Regions from separate parts of the Candidatus Clostridium eludens genome, predicted to be linked through region 2. Evidence: riboswitches for the same ligand, from Rfam matches in the RefSeq annotation. Region 2 holds a riboswitch; each other region holds the start of a gene.
What was found. A riboswitch is a leader RNA that binds a small molecule or an ion and turns the genes downstream of it on or off. The one in region 2 is predicted to bind fluoride.
Positions count from the first base shown of each region.

Region 1: linked by a shared signal. The riboswitch ahead of eno (phosphopyruvate hydratase) and the one ahead of crcB (fluoride efflux transporter CrcB) in region 2 are both predicted to bind fluoride.
Region 3: linked by a shared signal. The riboswitch ahead of crcB (fluoride efflux transporter CrcB) and the one ahead of crcB (fluoride efflux transporter CrcB) in region 2 are both predicted to bind fluoride.

Region 1 is NZ_JBJHZX010000008.1:55,824-62,185, reverse strand. It holds gene ACJDU8_RS07245 (aminotransferase-like domain-containing protein) at 294-1,484, shown strand; gene ACJDU8_RS07240 (DNA-3-methyladenine glycosylase I) at 1,678-2,238, shown strand; gene ACJDU8_RS07235 (small, acid-soluble spore protein, alpha/beta type) at 2,493-2,672, shown strand; fluoride riboswitch at 3,324-3,383, shown strand; gene eno (phosphopyruvate hydratase) at 3,534-4,799, shown strand; gene ACJDU8_RS07225 (DUF190 domain-containing protein) at 4,916-5,551, shown strand; gene ACJDU8_RS07220 (MFS transporter) at 5,617-6,362, shown strand, end outside.
Region 2 is NZ_JBJHZX010000001.1:179,936-186,297, forward strand. It holds gene ACJDU8_RS00755 (ammonium transporter) at 1-530, opposite strand, end outside; gene ACJDU8_RS00760 (methyl-accepting chemotaxis protein) at 1,500-3,680, shown strand; gene ACJDU8_RS00765 (Mrp/NBP35 family ATP-binding protein) at 3,791-4,636, opposite strand; fluoride riboswitch at 4,922-4,981, shown strand; gene crcB (fluoride efflux transporter CrcB) at 5,014-5,397, shown strand; gene ilvA (threonine ammonia-lyase) at 5,507-6,362, opposite strand, start outside.
Region 3 is NZ_JBJHZX010000024.1:56,545-62,906, reverse strand. It holds gene ACJDU8_RS15890 (NlpC/P60 family protein) at 14-769, shown strand; gene ACJDU8_RS15885 (DUF190 domain-containing protein) at 1,104-1,739, opposite strand; gene crcB (fluoride efflux transporter CrcB) at 1,890-2,264, opposite strand; fluoride riboswitch at 2,303-2,362, opposite strand; gene ACJDU8_RS15875 (hypothetical protein) at 2,564-2,956, shown strand; gene ACJDU8_RS15870 (metal-iron-binding protein) at 3,086-3,646, opposite strand; gene ACJDU8_RS15865 (hypothetical protein) at 4,349-4,774, shown strand; gene ACJDU8_RS15860 (uS8 family ribosomal protein) at 4,979-5,263, shown strand; gene ACJDU8_RS15855 (hypothetical protein) at 5,706-5,969, shown strand.

The sequences.
Region 1 (6,362 bases), on a different contig from region 2:
AAAACTGTACGTGCACTTAAAGAGAGTTGGTGGTGCTGGGAAGCTAACAGAACGCAGTATAGAAAAGTAGCCTTTGAGAGTGTGGGTCAAAAGGATTTGGTAAAATTCTGAGTAATTCACAACATTGGGATTATGTTATAAATCCGGAATGTGTTTGCATTCTTTAAATGAGTGGATGTTTTACATCAATTAAGGTGGTACCGCAGGAAGATGAATTTAAATCCTGTCCTTTGTATTTATACAAAGGACAGGATTTTTTATTTTATATATTATTTGAAAAAGGAGAGATAAACATGAATTTTAAATATGCTCATAGAATGGATAATTTAAAAGCATCTGAAATTAGAGAACTATTAAAGCTCACTCAGCACCCGGAGGTTATATCATTTGCAGGAGGACTCCCTGCAGCTGAACTCTTTCCAATTGATGAAATAAAAGAGGTTAATAGGCTTGTACTTGAAGAGGATGGAAAAAATGCGCTTCAATATTCAACTACAGAGGGTTATGATCCTTTGAGAAAATGGGCTGCAAATAGAATGAATACAATGTTAGGAACTTCTTTTGAGTATGAAAATGTATTAATTACACATGGTTCACAACAAGCTCTTGATCTTTCAGGAAAGGTTTTTTTAGACGAAGGAGATATTGTACTATGTGAAAGCCCTACATATCTTGCAGCGATTAGTGCCTTTAAAGCATATAGCTGTAAATTTGTTGAAGTGCCTACAGATGAAGATGGTATGATCGTAGGCGAACTTGAGAAGATACTCAAAACTACTGAAAGAATTAAATTGATTTATGTTATTCCTGATTTTCAAAATCCTACGGGGAGAACATGGAGTATTGATAGACGTAAAAGATTATCAGAACTTGCTACAAAGTATAACATAATCGTTATTGAGGACAATCCTTATGGTGAACTTCGTTATGAAGGTGATAAACTGCCATCTGTAAAATCGTTTGATAAGAGTGGAAATGTTTTATGTCTGGGTACTTTTTCAAAAATATTTTGCCCAGGTTATAGAATTGGATGGATTGCAGGAGAGAAAGAGATTATACAAAAGTATGTGCTGGTAAAACAATCTACTGATCTTCAATGTAATACAATGGCTCAGAGGGATATAGCGAAGTATCTTGAATTATATGATATTGATAAACATATAGCTAAAATTCTTAAAGTTTATAAGAAAAGACGTGATTTAGCTATAAAAACAATGGAAGTAGAATTCCCAAAAGGAGTTACATTTACAAGGCCTCATGGTGGATTATTTATGTGGGTTCAACTTCCAGCGGAGATAAATGCAAGAGATGTACTTGGAAAATGTCTTGAAAGAAACGTTGCATTTGTTCCAGGCGGTTCCTTCTTTGCAAATGGTGGAAAAGAAAATAATTTTAGAATTAACTACTCAAATATGCCAGAGGATAAAATTGTTATAGGAATAAAGTGCATCGGTCAAGTGCTGAAAGAATTTATCAATTGTTAATCCCTTAGAAGATTTTCAATTCTAAAAGTATTGATATATTTTAATTTTAAGTTTTGTGGGAGTAGTGTTAGTTCAACCAGGACAAGCTGTCAAAAAAGGTGGTAAATTAGATCAATTCATAATGAAACATGACATAGTGTCGTCATATTATATCAGGTATAATAAAAAACGTAAATGCTGGGGAGGGATTTTTATGAATTCTTGTTTATGGCCAGGAAAAAATCTAATGATGCTGCAGTATCATGACAGCGAGTGGTGCGTACCAAGCCGTGATGATTCATACATATTTGAAATGCTTACATTAGAAGGCGCTCAATCTGGATTATCATGGAATATGGTACTTTCAAAAAGAGAAGATTATAGAAGAGCTTTTCACAATTTTGATGTTGTATATTGTTCAAAGTTAAGTGATGAAAAAATAGGAGATATCAGAACAAGATTTAATGTTATTAAAAATTTATCAAAATTAAAATCTGTAAGAAATAATGCTTTAGCAATTATTAAAATACAGTTAGAGTATGGAACCTTTTCTGATTTTTTATGGAATTATGTGAATTTTAAACCGTTGATAAACAATTGGAAATCTGATAGTGATATTCCTAATAAAAGTAGTTTATCAGAGCAAATTAGCAAAGATCTGAAAAAAAGGAACTTTAAATTTGTGGGACCGATTACTATCTATTCATTTATGCAAGCAATTGGTATGGTGGATGACCATATAAGAACATGTCCTCATCATTCCACAAACAGGTAATATATGAAATTTTATAGACTAGGTTATTATATATACAAAAGTCCTTAATAATGCCGTATATACCTAAAACATTATTGCTGAATTACAGGCAAAACGGGTAGTGAAAAATGATATATTCAGTTATAAATTTATAAATTTAAACTTATTTTTATATCTATTTCCTTATATCCATTCAATTACCTAGAGTATTTTTTATAGAAATACACAAACTTTAAGTGTAGCATTTAAAATTGCTCTAGAAAGAGGTGTTTCTTATGGCACGTAACAATAGTAATTTAGTAGTAACAGGCAAAGTAGCTAAGTTTAAAAGAGAACCGGATGAAGAAATTGGAATAGGCTCAAAGAAAATCTATAATGGAGATTTAATTGCTAGAAAAGCTGGAACAGTAGGTGGCAATAAAACGGCTAAGGCTTATGAGGAGGACTTAAGGTAAAATATGATATAGAGCTTAGAGCAGCTTTACTACTCTAAGCTTTATTTTTGCAAAATATTGGGATGATATAATAACAAACATAGAATATACACCTAACATGTATTGTGTAAGGCATCTAGTCAAAAGCTAAGTGCCTTTATTGTAAAAAATCAGAGCAATTATTAGGAATTTATCCAATTAGGTTTTCTCCATCCTTAAATGCTCTCAAAGATAACTCCTCAAATCATGTCACAAAAGGTATTAAGTGAAGCACTAATACCTACTTTATATGCAATAGCAATGGCAGTAGACGGAGCGTTTGCTATCTTTATTGGCAAATATTACGATAAAATAGGATTGATTTCTTTAGTATCGATACCTTTATTAAGTATTCCAGTAGCATTATTGGAGTTCTCGCCAAACTCTATATTTGCAATTATTAACGCAATATCTCCAGTTAAATGCTTAGCGTAGATTTCTGTGCAAGGGATTTTATATTTATCTGCTAGGGTTCTATACTCATCTTCACTGTTTAAAATTAAATTACCATTCAATAGAATAATTTTTAGTATTTTGCATAATATATAAATACATTTAAAAATCTCGAAAATTATTATAATTAAATATTAGTGGTATTCATTTTTATCATTTATTCAACTTTATAGTATGATATTATAAATAGGTGATGGAGTTCGCCTTTAAATGCTTTATGCTGATGACTCCTACTTTGAATTCAAAGTAGGAGTCATCTATTTTTTTCAGCAGAAGTGAAATTACAAGAAATACTTACTATTGGGAATTAATGTTTTATTGCCATTTGTTTGGGATTAGTTATATTTAGTTATGTAAATTTATTATAATTTGTTTTAGGAGGAAAGATTTATGAGTAAAAAAATTCAGATGATAACTGCAAGAGAAATTTTTGATTCGAGAGGAAACCCCACAATTGAAGTTGATGTTCTACTGAATGATGAAAGCTTAGGGCGAGCAAGCGTTCCTTCAGGTGCTTCAACAGGTGATAAAGAAGCAGTTGAATTGAGGGATGGTGGAAAAAGGCTAGGCGGTAAAGGTGTCTTAAAAGCTATTAAAAATGTAAATAGTTCTATAAGAGAAGCACTTGTTGGATTATCTCCTTTTAATCAAGATATGATTGATCAGATACTTATTGATTTAGATGGAACAACTACTAAAATGAATTTGGGTGCAAATGCCATTTTGGGTACATCCATGGCTGTTTGTCGTGCGGCTGCTCAATCAGAAAGGATTCCAATTTACCGTTATCTAGGAGGTATTAATATAGAATTACCACTTCCTTTCTTTAATGTTATTAATGGTGGTAAGCATGCTGATTCTGGAATTAATATTCAAGAATTTTTAATCACACCTATAGGATTTTCAAGTTTTCATGAAGGAATTGAAAGTATTGCTGAAACATATCATACGTTAAAAAGTTTGTTAAGTGAAAGAGGACTGGTAACTTCAGTTGGAGATGAAGGTGGATTTGCTCCTCATCTAAAATCAAGTGAAGAAGCTATAGAATTACTTATTCAAGCAATTGAAAAGGCAGGATATACACCTGAAAAAGATATCGCTATTGCTTTAGATCCAGCTGCTAGTGAGTTTTATAAAAATGGAATATACAATTTTGAAGGAAAAGAATTATCATTCGAAGAAATGACTTTATATTATGAAAAGCTAATAGATAAATACCCTATTATATCAATAGAGGATGGACTTTCTGAGCATGACTGGAACGGTTGGGAATTCCTAACTAAAAAATTAGGAAATAGAATTCAATTAATAGGAGATGATATTTTCGTTACGAATCCTTCCATTTTAAAAAAAGGTATTGAAAAACACATTGCCAATTCAGTTTTAATTAAATTAAATCAGATTGGAACTATCACAGAGACTATAAAAACAATAAAAATGGCACGGGAAGTAGGTTATACTACCATGATTTCTCATAGATCTGGAGAAACAGAAGATACATTTATTGCAGATTTTGCAGTAGGATTATGTGCAGGACAAATCAAAACTGGCTCAATGTCAAGGACAGAGCGTGTATCTAAATATAACCAATTTTTAAGAATTGAAGAAGAACTAGGTAGGGATTCTATTATGACACCATTTAAATTAAAAAGGTAAGATTTATATATAATTAGGTTTATATATTTTGATGGTTATAGAATTTATACAAATATTTTTATCCACTTAATAGAAGCTTTTATAACATAAAATGGATAGGGGAATTCATTAATAACATGAATAGTTTATTAAGAATAATAGTTGGGGAGCAAGAATATACTGCTAATTCACATAATGCCTATAAATGGATAAAGAAATTTTTAGGGAAAAAAGGATTCCCAGGATTGATAATTAGGCGTAGCGAATTAAACCTTGATTATCAAAGTGGACTGCATTCATTTACACTTGAAGATGTAGCATTTAACAACTTGGCTGTTATTTTAGAGACAGTTGCTAGTAATAGGCAAATAGAAAAAGTGAAACAAGAACTTACTGGAAATATGATTCATGGCCAAGTGAGTGTAGTTAAAGGAATGGAGGAGAAAGATATGGAAATGCATGATTATTTTGTTGTTAAAGTTTATACAAAAGAGAATGATTTGTGGTTTAAAAGAGAAGAGTACGAAAAGATTTTAGATTTTTTTCAAAATACAAAGGTTATTTGGGCTACAATTACTAAGGGTATTGTTGGATATGGCAAAGATAGAGTTGTGCATAAACAACGCATGTTTTCGTTTAGTGAACAAATGCCTATTGTAATAGAAAGTATTGTTGCTTCTCAATATTTAAAAGATTTATTAGATGAACTTAAAATCATTGTTAAGGAGGGTGTTATATTTACAACACCAGTAAATATGATAATGGATAAATAGCAAGGAAAAGTGATGTGGCAACTAAAAATTTGAAATTTATTTTTATAAAAAAGGAGATAAGAACTTTGTCAAATAATATAGATGATATTGCTAATAAAAATGTTATGAAATTAGGATGGGTGGCATTTTTTGGGGGGTTAAGTCAAGATATGATTTCGCCTGTTTTACCAACATTTTATTCTCAAATCCTAGGACTAAATAAAAGTACTATAGGGCTTATTGAGGGAGCAGTGACTACTATAGTGAGTATTTTCAGAATTTTATCCGGAATTATCTCGGATAAGATAGGAAAAAGAAAATCAATAGTTTTTATAGGTTATTTACTTTCAGCAATAGGAAGATTAATTCTATTCTTAGCAACAGGTGCTTTTAGTGTTTTAGGGTTAAGGTTGCTAGATGGCGTAGGGAAAGGATTAAAAGACGCACCAAGAGATGCACTTGTGGCAAAATCATCTAAAGCAAATAAAACAGGTTTTGCTTTTGGATTACAAAGAACATTAGATACTTTGGGTTCTTTTATAGGACCTCTAATTACAACATACCTACTTTTAAAATTTGCTGTATATGGAGAAATAAAAAAGTATAGATATTTATTTATAGCTGCAGGAATTATTGCATTTATAACAATTATTATAATTGGAATATTTGTTAAAGAAAAAGTGGGAGAAAATGTAGGAGTAAAGTTTAAATTTGATAGAACCATATTAAAAGGAAAATTTATGTTATTTCTCATTATTATACTTACATTTACATTAGGTAACAGTAGTGATGCATTTTTAATTTTGAGGGCTGAAAATGTAGGTATATCTCC
Region 2 (6,362 bases):
CCCGATACACCCGAACTTATATGAACTACATTACCGCCTGCAAAATCTAAAGCTCCAAGACCTCTTAACCAGCCTCCTGCTCCCCATACCCAGTGAGCGATAGGATCATACACTAGTGTTGTCCAAAGTATAACAAATGCAATCCAGTGCATAAACTTCATTCTTTCAGCAATAGATCCTGATATAAGTGCAGGAGTTATTATTGCAAACATGAGCTGGAATGCCATAAACACCTGCTGCGGAATCGTACCTGCATAATCTGCATTTGGTGCAAATCCCACTCCTTTTAAACCTGCAAAATTAAAACCACCTATAAATCCGCCAATATCCTTTCCAAAACACAATGTATAACCTATAAGTATCCACTGTATGGATATTATTGCCATGGCCGAATAGCTGTGAAGAGTACTATTTAATGTATTCTTGCCTCTAACCATTCCTCCATAAAACAAAGCTAACCCTGGAGTCATTAATAGTACTAACGCCGCGCTAACAAGTACAAATACAGTATCTGCTCCATTCACACTCATAAAAATACCTCCTTTAAAAAAATAAATTAATAAAAAATTATAAGTTTTTTAAACGTATTTTGTCTAACAGCTTTTAAAAAACTTATTTATATAATACTAACTTTTATGCAAATTATCAATAGTAATATTATAATTTTATTAATTTATTATTTTATGTGTGGTTATATTAATAATTGCAAATTTTAATGCATATACAGAAATTTAGAGAAGTATATTGCAAATGTTATTATACATATCTGATGGTGCAATAAAAATATGCATTAATAATTTTGAATTTTTTGTAGTCATATTTCTGTCAACAAATTTTAAATTAATCATAATAAAAATAACTTATATAAAAACATTTTCACACGATAAATAACTATATTTTTATACATAAATAGCTGCACTATTTTTTACATTTTTATTGTATATTTTAATAATAAAAAAATTATAATATTTTAATTTAATTTTTTATATTGCAATAATATTTTCATTATTTAATATTTTTATATATAAAAATATTAATTTTCTGTAATTTACATTGTGACTTTATAGCTTTTTTAATAAATAATTTTATGATATATAATAATATTTATGATAATTATCACTAATTTATTAATTTTTTTTAAGAAAATATATCTAATTATTTAATAAATTAAAATAAAATTTTAATACGAGCTTAAATATATTAAAAATTATAATATTTCTTTTTGCACTATTTTTTACACATAATTTTAAAAAATTCCTTTTATTTTACATTTTTATTTTCCTGATATCAGCATTTTTCTAAAATGTATATATTTTAGAAAAAGTTCTGTTTTGTTAGCTTTCACATATCGTTAAAAATAATAGGATATTTATATTATTTTATTATATTTTTTAAAATCAATTAAAGGATTTTTAGAAATGGTGTAGAATATTAATAAATTCGAGATACTATTTTAGCATAAAATAATATAAATAATTAGAAAAGAGGAGTTTACACCCATGATAAAACTAAAATTTATGCATCTAATAAACAAAAAAATCAAAGAACAATCTGAAGAAGTATTTGAAGGTATATCAAAAGGTAGAAAAAAGGCTTTAGAAAACTGGTTCAAAGACAAATGGATGCAATTAGAAAATACCTGTAACATCATACGATGTTTTAAACAAAATGATCATAAATTACTGGAAGAATTAAATGAAGGATTAAATCAGTATAAAGATTTTTGTGAATTTTTCATATTAAATGATACTGGACAAGTAATCCAATCCACCTGTAGTAAACATATAGGCCTTACCATGAATAATTTCCCAAATTATGAAAAAGGTCTAAAAGGTGAAAGACTCATGTATGGACCTTATGAAGATAAAAACACCCTAGACATAGACTTAAGCCAAAAAAAATTTGCTGATGAAGTAACTTTATTATTTTCTCTTCCATACATAGATTGTTCTGAACACAAAAAAATACTTTTAGGCAGAGTTCTTAATGATAACATGAGTAATGTAATCCAGGATGAAGATACTCACGTCTATAAGGATTCAGGGGATAATTATCTATTCATGGTAAAAACAGATAGAGATATACTGCCTGGAACTGCCATATCAAGAAGCAGATTTGAAGATAATACATTTACTATGGGTGATAATCTAAAGGAGGGAGTTAGAACTTCAAAATGGGGAATTGTTAAAATTAAAAAACATACAGAATTTGAAATAAGATTTACGGATCCCAAAACAGGTGATTTACATCCGGGAGTAAAAAATACCATTAAAAACGGAGATAACTTAGACTGCTGGCCCGGTTATCCAGATTACAGACATATAATGGTAGGAGGTAAAGGTACTTTAATAAATCCTCCCTATAGCAATGAAATATGGGGAATGATGTGTGAAGGGGACATAGCTGAAATATATAATTTTAAAAGCATAAATTTAAAAATACCTGGTATAATATCAGTCAGTGCAGCTGCTGCTACAATAATAAACATTATAGCCTATCATTTTAATCCAACCATAGGTTTTATAAGTTCAATTATAACCTGGCTTTTAATAACCTTAATCAGTTATATATCCTCACAAAAATTAGTTGTAACACCACTTAATAGAACTGTGGACATACTTCATAAGTTAGCTGAAGGAGAAGGAGATTTGACTAAAAGAGTAGATAAACTTTCCTATGATGAAATAGGAGAACTCTCAAGATGGTTTAATAAATTTATTAACAATCAGATGACTCTGATAAAAAGAGTAGATGTTTCTTCAAAAACATCAAAGAACTCTATTAAATCAGTTTCAAATTTAACTAATAATATAAAAGAAAACATGGATACAGTAGCTAAGACCGTAGACGGCTTAGTATCTATTTCCCAAAAACAAAATAATATATTTCAAACTACCAAAGAACATTTTAATAGTTTATCAGCGTCAATACAAGAAATGGCTTCTCTCATTCACCAGGTCACAAATAAAATTGTCAATACCAGCCATCACGCTGATAAGGCAAATGACTTTTCAAATGATGTTCTAACTTCAATCAATGAACTTGAAGAAACTATGAAAGTCACTTTAGATAGAATATCTGTGCTCCAAAATCATTCAAACTCCATAACAAGAGTAGTCACAAGTATCAGCAGTATTAGTCAGCAGACTCAGCTTTTAGCATTAAATGCTACTATAGAAGCTGCCAGGGCAGGTGAATCAGGAAAAGGATTTGGCGTTGTAGCTGAGCAAATATCAAAGCTAGCACTTGAAACAGAAGAAGCCACCCAATCTATAGGGAATTTAGTTTCTAATATTCAGAGAGAAACTAACAACACTTTTAAAGATATTAACGAGATTAATTCTAAAGTAAAAACTTCTACGGATAGTGTAAAAAATAGTATAGATTCTTTTAAATATATTACAGATAATATAAATGATGTAACAAAAAATATGGAAACTATACTTGAAATAACTAATAAAGAAAGTGATGATATAAATAATATGGTAGTACATATAAATGAATCTGCAGAAAAAATAAATAAAAGAACTGCTAAGGGGGCAAGTAGAAGCGAAGAATCTCTAAGCCTACTTGAAGATATTTTAAGTGAAACAATAAGATTAAAAGAAGTAACAGATAATCTGGAATACTCTTCTACCGATCTTCAAGAAATGGTTGGATCCTTTAACACACAGATATAATTTTATATAAGCCGACTTAATCTTACAAAAATAAAGATAGCTGCCCATATAAAAAGAAGCTATCTTTATTTTTTATCCTAAAATTATTATGTAATCATATATATTTGCGGCTATTTCTCTACAGATACTTTATCCAAACTACTAATAATATTATTAACAATAGGATTAAAAATCGCCTCAAGATTTTCGCTAATACTTTTATCTCCCTGTTCTGATAAACTACTTACACTACTTAGCATAGGAAGCTCCCCTAAAAGCTTTAGATCCATATCTTTTAAAAATTTATCTGTACTTTCCCCATTGAAAAGTTTTATTTGTTTGCCACAATCTGGACAGGTTATATAACTCATATTTTCAATAACACCTATTATATTAATATTCATAGTTTTTGCCATATTTACAGCCTTTGAAACTATCATAGAAACTAAATCCTGAGGTACAGATATCATAACTATACCATCTATAGGAATAGATTGCATTACAGTAAGTGCAACATCTCCTGTTCCAGGAGGCATATCAATTATTAGGTAATCCAGTTCTCCCCATATTACCTCTGTCCATAATTGTTTAACTGCACCACCTATCACCGGCCCTCTCCATATAACCGGCTGACTTTCATCTTCCAAAAGTAAATTTAATGATATAGCCTTTATTCCATCTTGAGTATCCACAGGTAATATAAACTCGTCTGTAGTTTCAGCCCTTTTACCACTTAAGCCCATTAAATTTGGAATACTGGGACCTGTTATATCCGCGTCTAGAATTCCTACACTATATCCAAGTTTTTTCAACTGCCTAGCTATAAGGACAGAAATTGATGATTTCCCTACTCCTCCTTTACCACTCATAACTCCAATTACCTTTTTCACTTTATTGTAAGGATTGTTTTCAATACCACAACTTTCCTTATCTTTACTACATCCACTGTTTGATGGACATGAATTACAATCTGACATAAAATCATCTCCTGTATCTATATTGGCATTTGCCATTTTTATATTACTCTTATTTATTAGTATTGTCAAATATACATTATACTACACGGTTAAATGCTAAGAAACCGGTTACTTAATGCATTTTAAAAAAGCACTCACAATATACTTTCTTTTATATTTGTCATTATAAGAAGCATACAACATTAATAATTATAACAGAATATAGAAGATAACCAAAAGACTTTTTTATTAATACACCTAATAATTCTGAAGAGAATACTGTACATTTTTATTAAATATAGTATACTTAATAGAGATGATGGGGTTCATCTTTAAATGCTTTATGCTAATGACTCCTACCTTAACATAAGAGTAGGAGATTTTTATTTTTTTGGGGGATGATTAAAATGCAGAAAATCATTTATGTAGGTATAGGGGGGTTTATAGGTGCTTCTTTGAGGTACATAATATCCATACACTCTCCAAAATTATTTGGTACTCAACTGCCTTACGGAACTTTGATAGTTAATGTACTAGGTGGTATCTTAATAGGACTCATAATGGAGTTAAGTCTCACAACCAACTTGATTTCTCCTAATTTAAGATTATTTCTTACAACGGGCATTATGGGAGGACTTACTACATTCTCAACTTTTAGCTATGAAACAATTACCCTTTTTAACAGCGGCAGTCTTATGTTAGCTACTTTAAATACTTGCCTAAATCTATTCTTAAGCCTTGGAGGCGTTGTATTAGGTACTTTTATATCACACATAATATAAAGGTAAGATTCATCTAAAATGAAATAAATCCCAATATTTTATTATAGTGCAGCTATTTAACTAGGCTAACGAAGCATAGTTAAATAGTTACACTAATGATAAAAATATTCTAATATACCTTATCAATATTATATCCGTGTTCATTTAGAGATTTAACTATATCTTCTATATGCGCATGACCATTAGTCTCAACTGTTACCTCTAAAACTACATGCTTTAATCTATCAATAGCTTTAAACTGATTGTGATCTAATTTTATTATATTAGCACGCTTTTCTGCCAAAATTTTTGATATTTGTAGAAGTTGTCCTGGGGTATCTTTAAGTTTAACCGAAAAACAAAATATTCTTCCCCTTGAAACAAGACCATGATTTAAAAGTGCAGACATTGTTACCACATCTATATTCCCACCGCTTATTAAAGATACCACTTTCTTATCCTTAAATTTTAACTTATTTAATGCAGCTAAAGACATTGCGCCTGTGGCCTCTGCCACAAGCTTATGCTTTTCTAAGAGAATATACACAGCTTCCATAAGTTCATGATCACTTACTGTAACAATTTCATCCACATATTTCTTTATTACCTGAAATGTTAACTTCCCTGGATTTTTCACTGCTGCACCATCTGCAATAGTATCAATATTTTCTGCACTAACCAGCTTCCCAGTGTCAAAAGAACATTTCATTGGATTTGCCCCTTCAGCCTGGACACCTATTATTTTTATATCAGGATTAATTGACTTGGCAGCCACCGATATACCACTTATTAATCCCCCGCCGCCTATTGGTACCAATATGGCATTCACATCCTTTAATTCTTCTATAATTTCAAGTGCTATTGTTCCCTGTCCTGCCATCACATCTAAATCATCAAAAGGGTGAACAAAAGTATATCCTTTTTCTGTTTCCAATCTCTTAGCTTCTTCATAGGCCTCATCATAAACTTTTCCTTTAAGTACCACC
Region 3 (6,362 bases), on a different contig from region 2:
GGAGATTTGAATTATGAGTATATTTAAATATATCAAACTATCTATAAGTATTTTCTTCATTTTTATACTTATGACATTTATATTTATATCTACACAATCTACATCTATGAATATTAGAAAAAATAATACCACTATCAATATACCTACCTTTAATCTAAATGATAATGCTGTAAACTACAATAAAAATGATATTTCCACTTGCACTATTAACCGCAAAGAAGTACTTAATAAGGCTTATGAAATGGCCAATGTTAGCTGGATTCCTAAATATAATTTATTTGATAAATATAGTCATTACACCTTCATAAAGGGTAAGACATATTATGGAATACCCTATAGTATGTCTTATTATCAAGCAACTTCTATTAATGACTTTTTATCAAAAATAAGCAATTCTAATGTTATATACGGAAATGACTGTGCTGGTTTTGTGAGCATATGTTGGGGAATAAATAGACAAACTACCCTTTCTTTATTTAATGCCGTTAAATATCATACTAAAATTGATGGAAAAACCGTAAATGAAATTTCATGGCAGGATTTAAAGCCGGGAGATGCTTTACTCCTTGATAATGGTGGGGGCAAAGGACATATTATGATATACATAGATACTAATCCTAAGAACGGTAATGAATTAAACGTATATGAACAAAATGTACAAACTGTAACTCCTTTTGTATCTGTTCCAACCGCAAGAAAAGATGTACGATTTAAAAGTAACCTCATAAATAGTGGTTATATTCCAATTAGGTTGATGACATTAACTTAATATGCTTGGCTTTAGTGGCTTATGAAAAATTTAAGGCAGAAGTGGCAAGGCAGTCTGGTAAAAGAAAACCTGATTGCTTTTATTATACATAAAAAAATTTGAGAGTATAAAAACTCTCTTTTGTTTTAAATAAGATAAATTGGATATAATAATTAATACTCATAAAAATACTTTAATTATCTCATTTGGTTATGTTTTATCTTAATTCATAAAAGCCCTAGTTAATTCCAGGGCTTTTTAATATAAAACCTTATCACTATACATTCTATACTTTAATTAATTCACCTTCTATTACATTGCATGCAACTTAAAACTTTTTAGTTACTACATCTTATTATTTATCCATTATCACATCTACTGGTGTTGTAAATATAGCACCTTCCTTAACAAGGATCTTGAGTTCTTTTAGCAAATCTTCTAAGTACTTAGAAGCAACAATACTTTCTATTACAATAGGCATTTGTTCACTAAAAGAAAATAACCGTTGCTTATGCACAACTCTGTCTTTACCATATCCCACAATTCCTTTAGTAATAGTAGCCCAAATGACATTTTTCTTTTGTAAAAAATCTAAGACTTTTTCGTGCTCCTCTTTTTTAAACCACGAATTATTTTCTTTGGTATAAACTTTGACAACAAAATAATCATGCATTTCCATATCTTTCTCCCCCATTCCTTTAACTACACTCACTTGACCATGAATCATATTCTCAGTAAGTTCTTGTTTCACTTTTTCTATTTGGCTATTACTAGCAACTGTCTCTAAAATAACAGCCAAGTTGTTAAATGCTACATCTTCAAGTGTAAATGAATGCAGCCTACTTCGATGATCAAGACTTAATTCGCTACGCCTAATTGTCAACCCCGGAAATCCTTTCTTCCATAAGAATTCTCTTATCCATTGATAGACATTATGTGAATTAGCAGTATATTCTTGCTCTCCAACTATTATTCTCAATAAACTATTCATAATATTAATCAATCCCCCTTAAAATGGAATTTTATTTTACTCCAAGTGTTATTTGCTCTTCTGGTAATTTAGCCAATGTTTCCTAATAAAAAGACTACAAAATATTCAGTATTTTACATATCTAAAAATGCTTATTTAAAATAAGTTTTTCTATACCATATGTGAAAGAAATTTACCAAATACAACTCCTCCTAAACTTAAAAATAAATTTAAACAAGTATTTAAAGTACCCAACACATAACTTCCGTTGCTAAAAAAATTTATAGTTTCGTAACTAAACGTAGAGAAAGTAGTAAGCCCACCCATAATACCAGTAGTAAGGAATAATCTCAAATTTGGCGAAATTGAATTAGTCACTAAACTTAATTCCATAATAAAGCCAATCAAGATACCTCCAACTATATTAACAATTAGTGTTCCATATGGCAATTGTGTTCCGAATAATTTAGGTGAGTAATATGATATAATATATCGCAGACAAGTGCCTATAAACCCACCAATACCAACGTAAAACAGTTTCTGCATAAAATCCCCCCCTAAAAATAAAAAGCTCCTACTTCTTTTGAGAAGTAGGAGTCATCAGCATAAAGCATTTAAAGGCGAACTCCATCACCTATATATAATATTATACAAGCATAAAAATACAAAAGCAATAATCATGATAAATTTCTGTTCTAACATTCTACAATTCAAACATACTTTTCCTCATTATACTAGTATACCAGCATTTCAGAGAAATTAGAAAAAAATCCAAATATAAACATTCCGAATAACAGTTTTTTGAATAGTATACTATTGTGAGAAAAATTTTACTGGAGGCTTTTATGTATAAATACATGTATCCACCATTACAAATAACACCAATGCGTTGTTATTGTATGATGGCTAATAGAAACATGTACCCACCTGTGATGCGTATGGAACCCAAACCTATTTTTAAAGGAAAAGAAAAATTTGAAGAGAACAAAACTCATAAAGAAAGCACGCTGCCACCTTTGGAGAAGAAACCAGATATAAACCAAGAAATGCCAGGTACGATGGACATACCAAAAAAAGATATGGAAAGAATAAAATCAGATACACAAGAGATTGTAGGGATGCTTGAACAACACCATCCTAATGTAGTAAAGACATTAACGGATTGTGGGATGTCAATAAGCCACGCAAGGGAGTATTTAAGTAAAGTTGTTGAAATGTCACTTATGCATCAAATATAAAGTTTAAAAATATAAAGAGTGCCATTATAATTACGCACTCTTTACATCCTAATAATAAGTTACAATCAACTCCTTAAGCTTCCTTCTCCCAACTTTATCTTTACCAACTGTATAAGGGACTTCCACAAGTTATTCACCTGTAAGCTCTATATGTTCTTCTTCAACCTTCGAAAGTACATTCAATATCTTTACAATGTTTTCTTCATGAATCTCCTTTTCATATTTTTTATAATACTCTACAGCATGCTTTTCTCTTTGACAAGCTGCTGCAAGCAAAGCTTCATCAGTATTATATTTTGAATAATCCATCTCCTTAAGTACTGGAATTTCTTTAATATCGGCTATTTTCTTGTGAATTCTAGCATGCATATATTCTATGCTTGATAAAGCCTTAAACATACTTTTTACATTTTCATCTTTCGCCATATCTGAAGCTTTCTTATAAAAATCTCCATTAAAAACTTCCAATTTAGCTGCATGATCTATTATTTTTAAATCATTTTGATTCAATTTATTTCTATCATATTTTATTTCTTGTCCATCTTCTATTAAATATTCACTTTGTGCTCCACAAAATGGGCAATACATTATGTTTTCTTTACTATTTGAATTTATAAATGCTTCTTTATTAAAATTATAATTCTTTTCATTTATTTTCATACCACAGACAATGCAAGTCATTTTAACCATATAAACATTCCTTTCTAAATAACTTTTAATTTTAGTATAGCATAAAATAAGTATTAATCTATTTAAAATAAAGGCCTGTTTTTAAGTAAAATTAAAAGGCCTGTAACACGTTGATATTACAGGCTTTCATTGGTGCTGAAAAAGGGGATCGAACCCATGGCCTACGCATTACGAGTGCGAAATTTTATGTTAATTTGATTTAGGTTTGCTATTCAAATCATTGGTATTACTATGTTTTATAAAATATATGTTAAGTATAAATAAGTAGTTTTGGGGACTTTTCCAGTAGTTGTGTCCCCAAAATGTCCCCACTCTAAATCACACATAATAATATAGAAATTTCTTAAAAATATAACTCCAATTTAAAAACTAAATGGATATAAAATATAGTAAATCGGATATAATGATTAATACCATGAAAATACTTTAATTTCTTAATAATTTTACCTTAGTACAATAAAAGCTCTGGAATTAACCAGAGCTTCTATTACTCTTATTTTCTAAAATAATGCATCCGGAAGATGTGTTATAAATTTCTATATTCACTCCAGTATTGTACAAAAAATAAAAATAGAGCTTAGATCAACTTTATCAATTGCTACTACTAAAAATCCTATTAAAAGCTAAATTAAATTAATTCCCAAAAATATCATATTAACATAATATAAATATTGAAGTGATAAATATAAGGAGAAATAACTCGTGAAAAATTATTATTGCCCTTTTGACTACTATGACGATTACTCTGATAATTACTATGGTGACTATGATGATTATGGTGACTATTTTAGAAAATCAAACGTTAGTCCTGAAACAGTACAAAAGCATATTGGTCGAATTGCACTTGTCCACCTTAAATGGCTTGGTACAATTACAGCTTGTATAGATAGTCACGACGAACTTACAGGTGTAGTAACTTTAACTATATTTACCCACTTTGGTCAGGCACAACTTCGTATTCACTATAGTGCGATAGCACGTATTACTCCTATTCACGCAAGCCCTAACCAGGGTAAAATGCCAACTCATGAAAATCCAGCTCATGGTGTAATGCCATCTCATACTGGTCAACCTAATGAAAGCTCAGCTCACACCGGATCACAGGGTTCAAATAAAGATTGGAAGTAGTTACTTTAATTCCTTCTTTTACTTAAAGGTATGATTTATTAAGCATCAAAATAAAAAATCTAGTAGGATTTTATTTTCCCACTAGGTTTTTTATTATCACATTTTACTTTAAACCCTGTTCATAAGCTTTAACCATATTTTTTATTTTAGCAGGATATTATCATTATTTGTAGAAATTTTAATGAAGAAAAAATCAAGGGGGAAATGATGAATATGGATGAAGAAGAATTAAATACGGATAAAGAGAAATTAAAGGAAGAAATATTAGACATACTAAAAAAACATAATTACATTAGTAAATTAAGTGAATGTCCAATAACTACTTTAAAATTTCTCTTAAAAATAGATAATGTTAGTTTGGATGCTTTTCTGATTTATGGCGCTTTATGTGAACTTGAAACGGAAGATAAGATAATAAAAAGTTTTGAACTATCTGCTGGTAATTTGAGCACTAAAATTAACTCGTCAAGATGGTATTCGAAACAATAGAAAATGAATATAAAATAAGATAAATTAGATATAATGGTTAATGCTCATAAGAATACTTAATATGTCACTCGATTATGTTTTACCTTAATTCATAAAAGCCCTGGTTAATTCCAGGGCTTTTGATATAAAAATTTATCACTACACATTCTACACCCGATTATTTATTTTCATTTATATTGTATGTGATTTGTAAATTTTGGATACAATATAAATACAATCGTCTCTTATAAATTCTCTTTAGCTGTCCATAGGGCAGCTTTTTTGTTGCCAAATTAAAACTTTAGCTTAAAACTACATAAACCTCATTAAATTGATTCCAAAAAGTATCTTACTAGCATAATATAAATATTGAAACGATAAATACAAGGAGAACTAAACTTTGGAAAATTATTATTGTTCTTTTGGGTACTGCAACTATTTCAGGCAACGTGTTACTCCTGAAATGATACAATCACACGTTGGTCAAACTGTGCTTGTTGACGTTAGAGGATATGGCACAGTCACAGCTCATATAAATGGTTACAACAGGCACACAGGCATAGTGTCTCTAACCATATATACACATTCCGGCAACCGACCTATTCGTGTCTATCATCAAGAAATATTACGTATTACCCCAATCCATGTACCTCCAAGGCCGCCTCAGGGAAGACCGCCTCAGGGTGGAAGATCAGATGATTGGGATTCAGATGAAGATTTCGATTAATTATCATATTAATATATAACTAAACTCCTTTTATTGTTCTGGCTGTCCATGGGGCAGCTACTTATGTAAAGCAAACCCTTCAGCTTAAAATTAAGTTGGGGGGTTTCATATTTTTCCTATAGGGAATCTAAAATCTAGGCATATAATAAAAATCACTTCTTATTGCAGAGCTGAAAACCATTCTTGGTTTGACTATCATTTCCACCTGTTGCGCTCTCATCTGGAAGAAATTTCGGAAAATAAATATAAAACGTTGTGGGTTGGGTATAATGGTTAATGGCATAAGAATACTTTAAAGTCACTCATTATGTATTACCTCAGTAAAAGCTCTGGTACTGCTAGGGCTTTTACTATATATGGTCAAAATAAGGTGATTGTAAAATTATAAAAGGA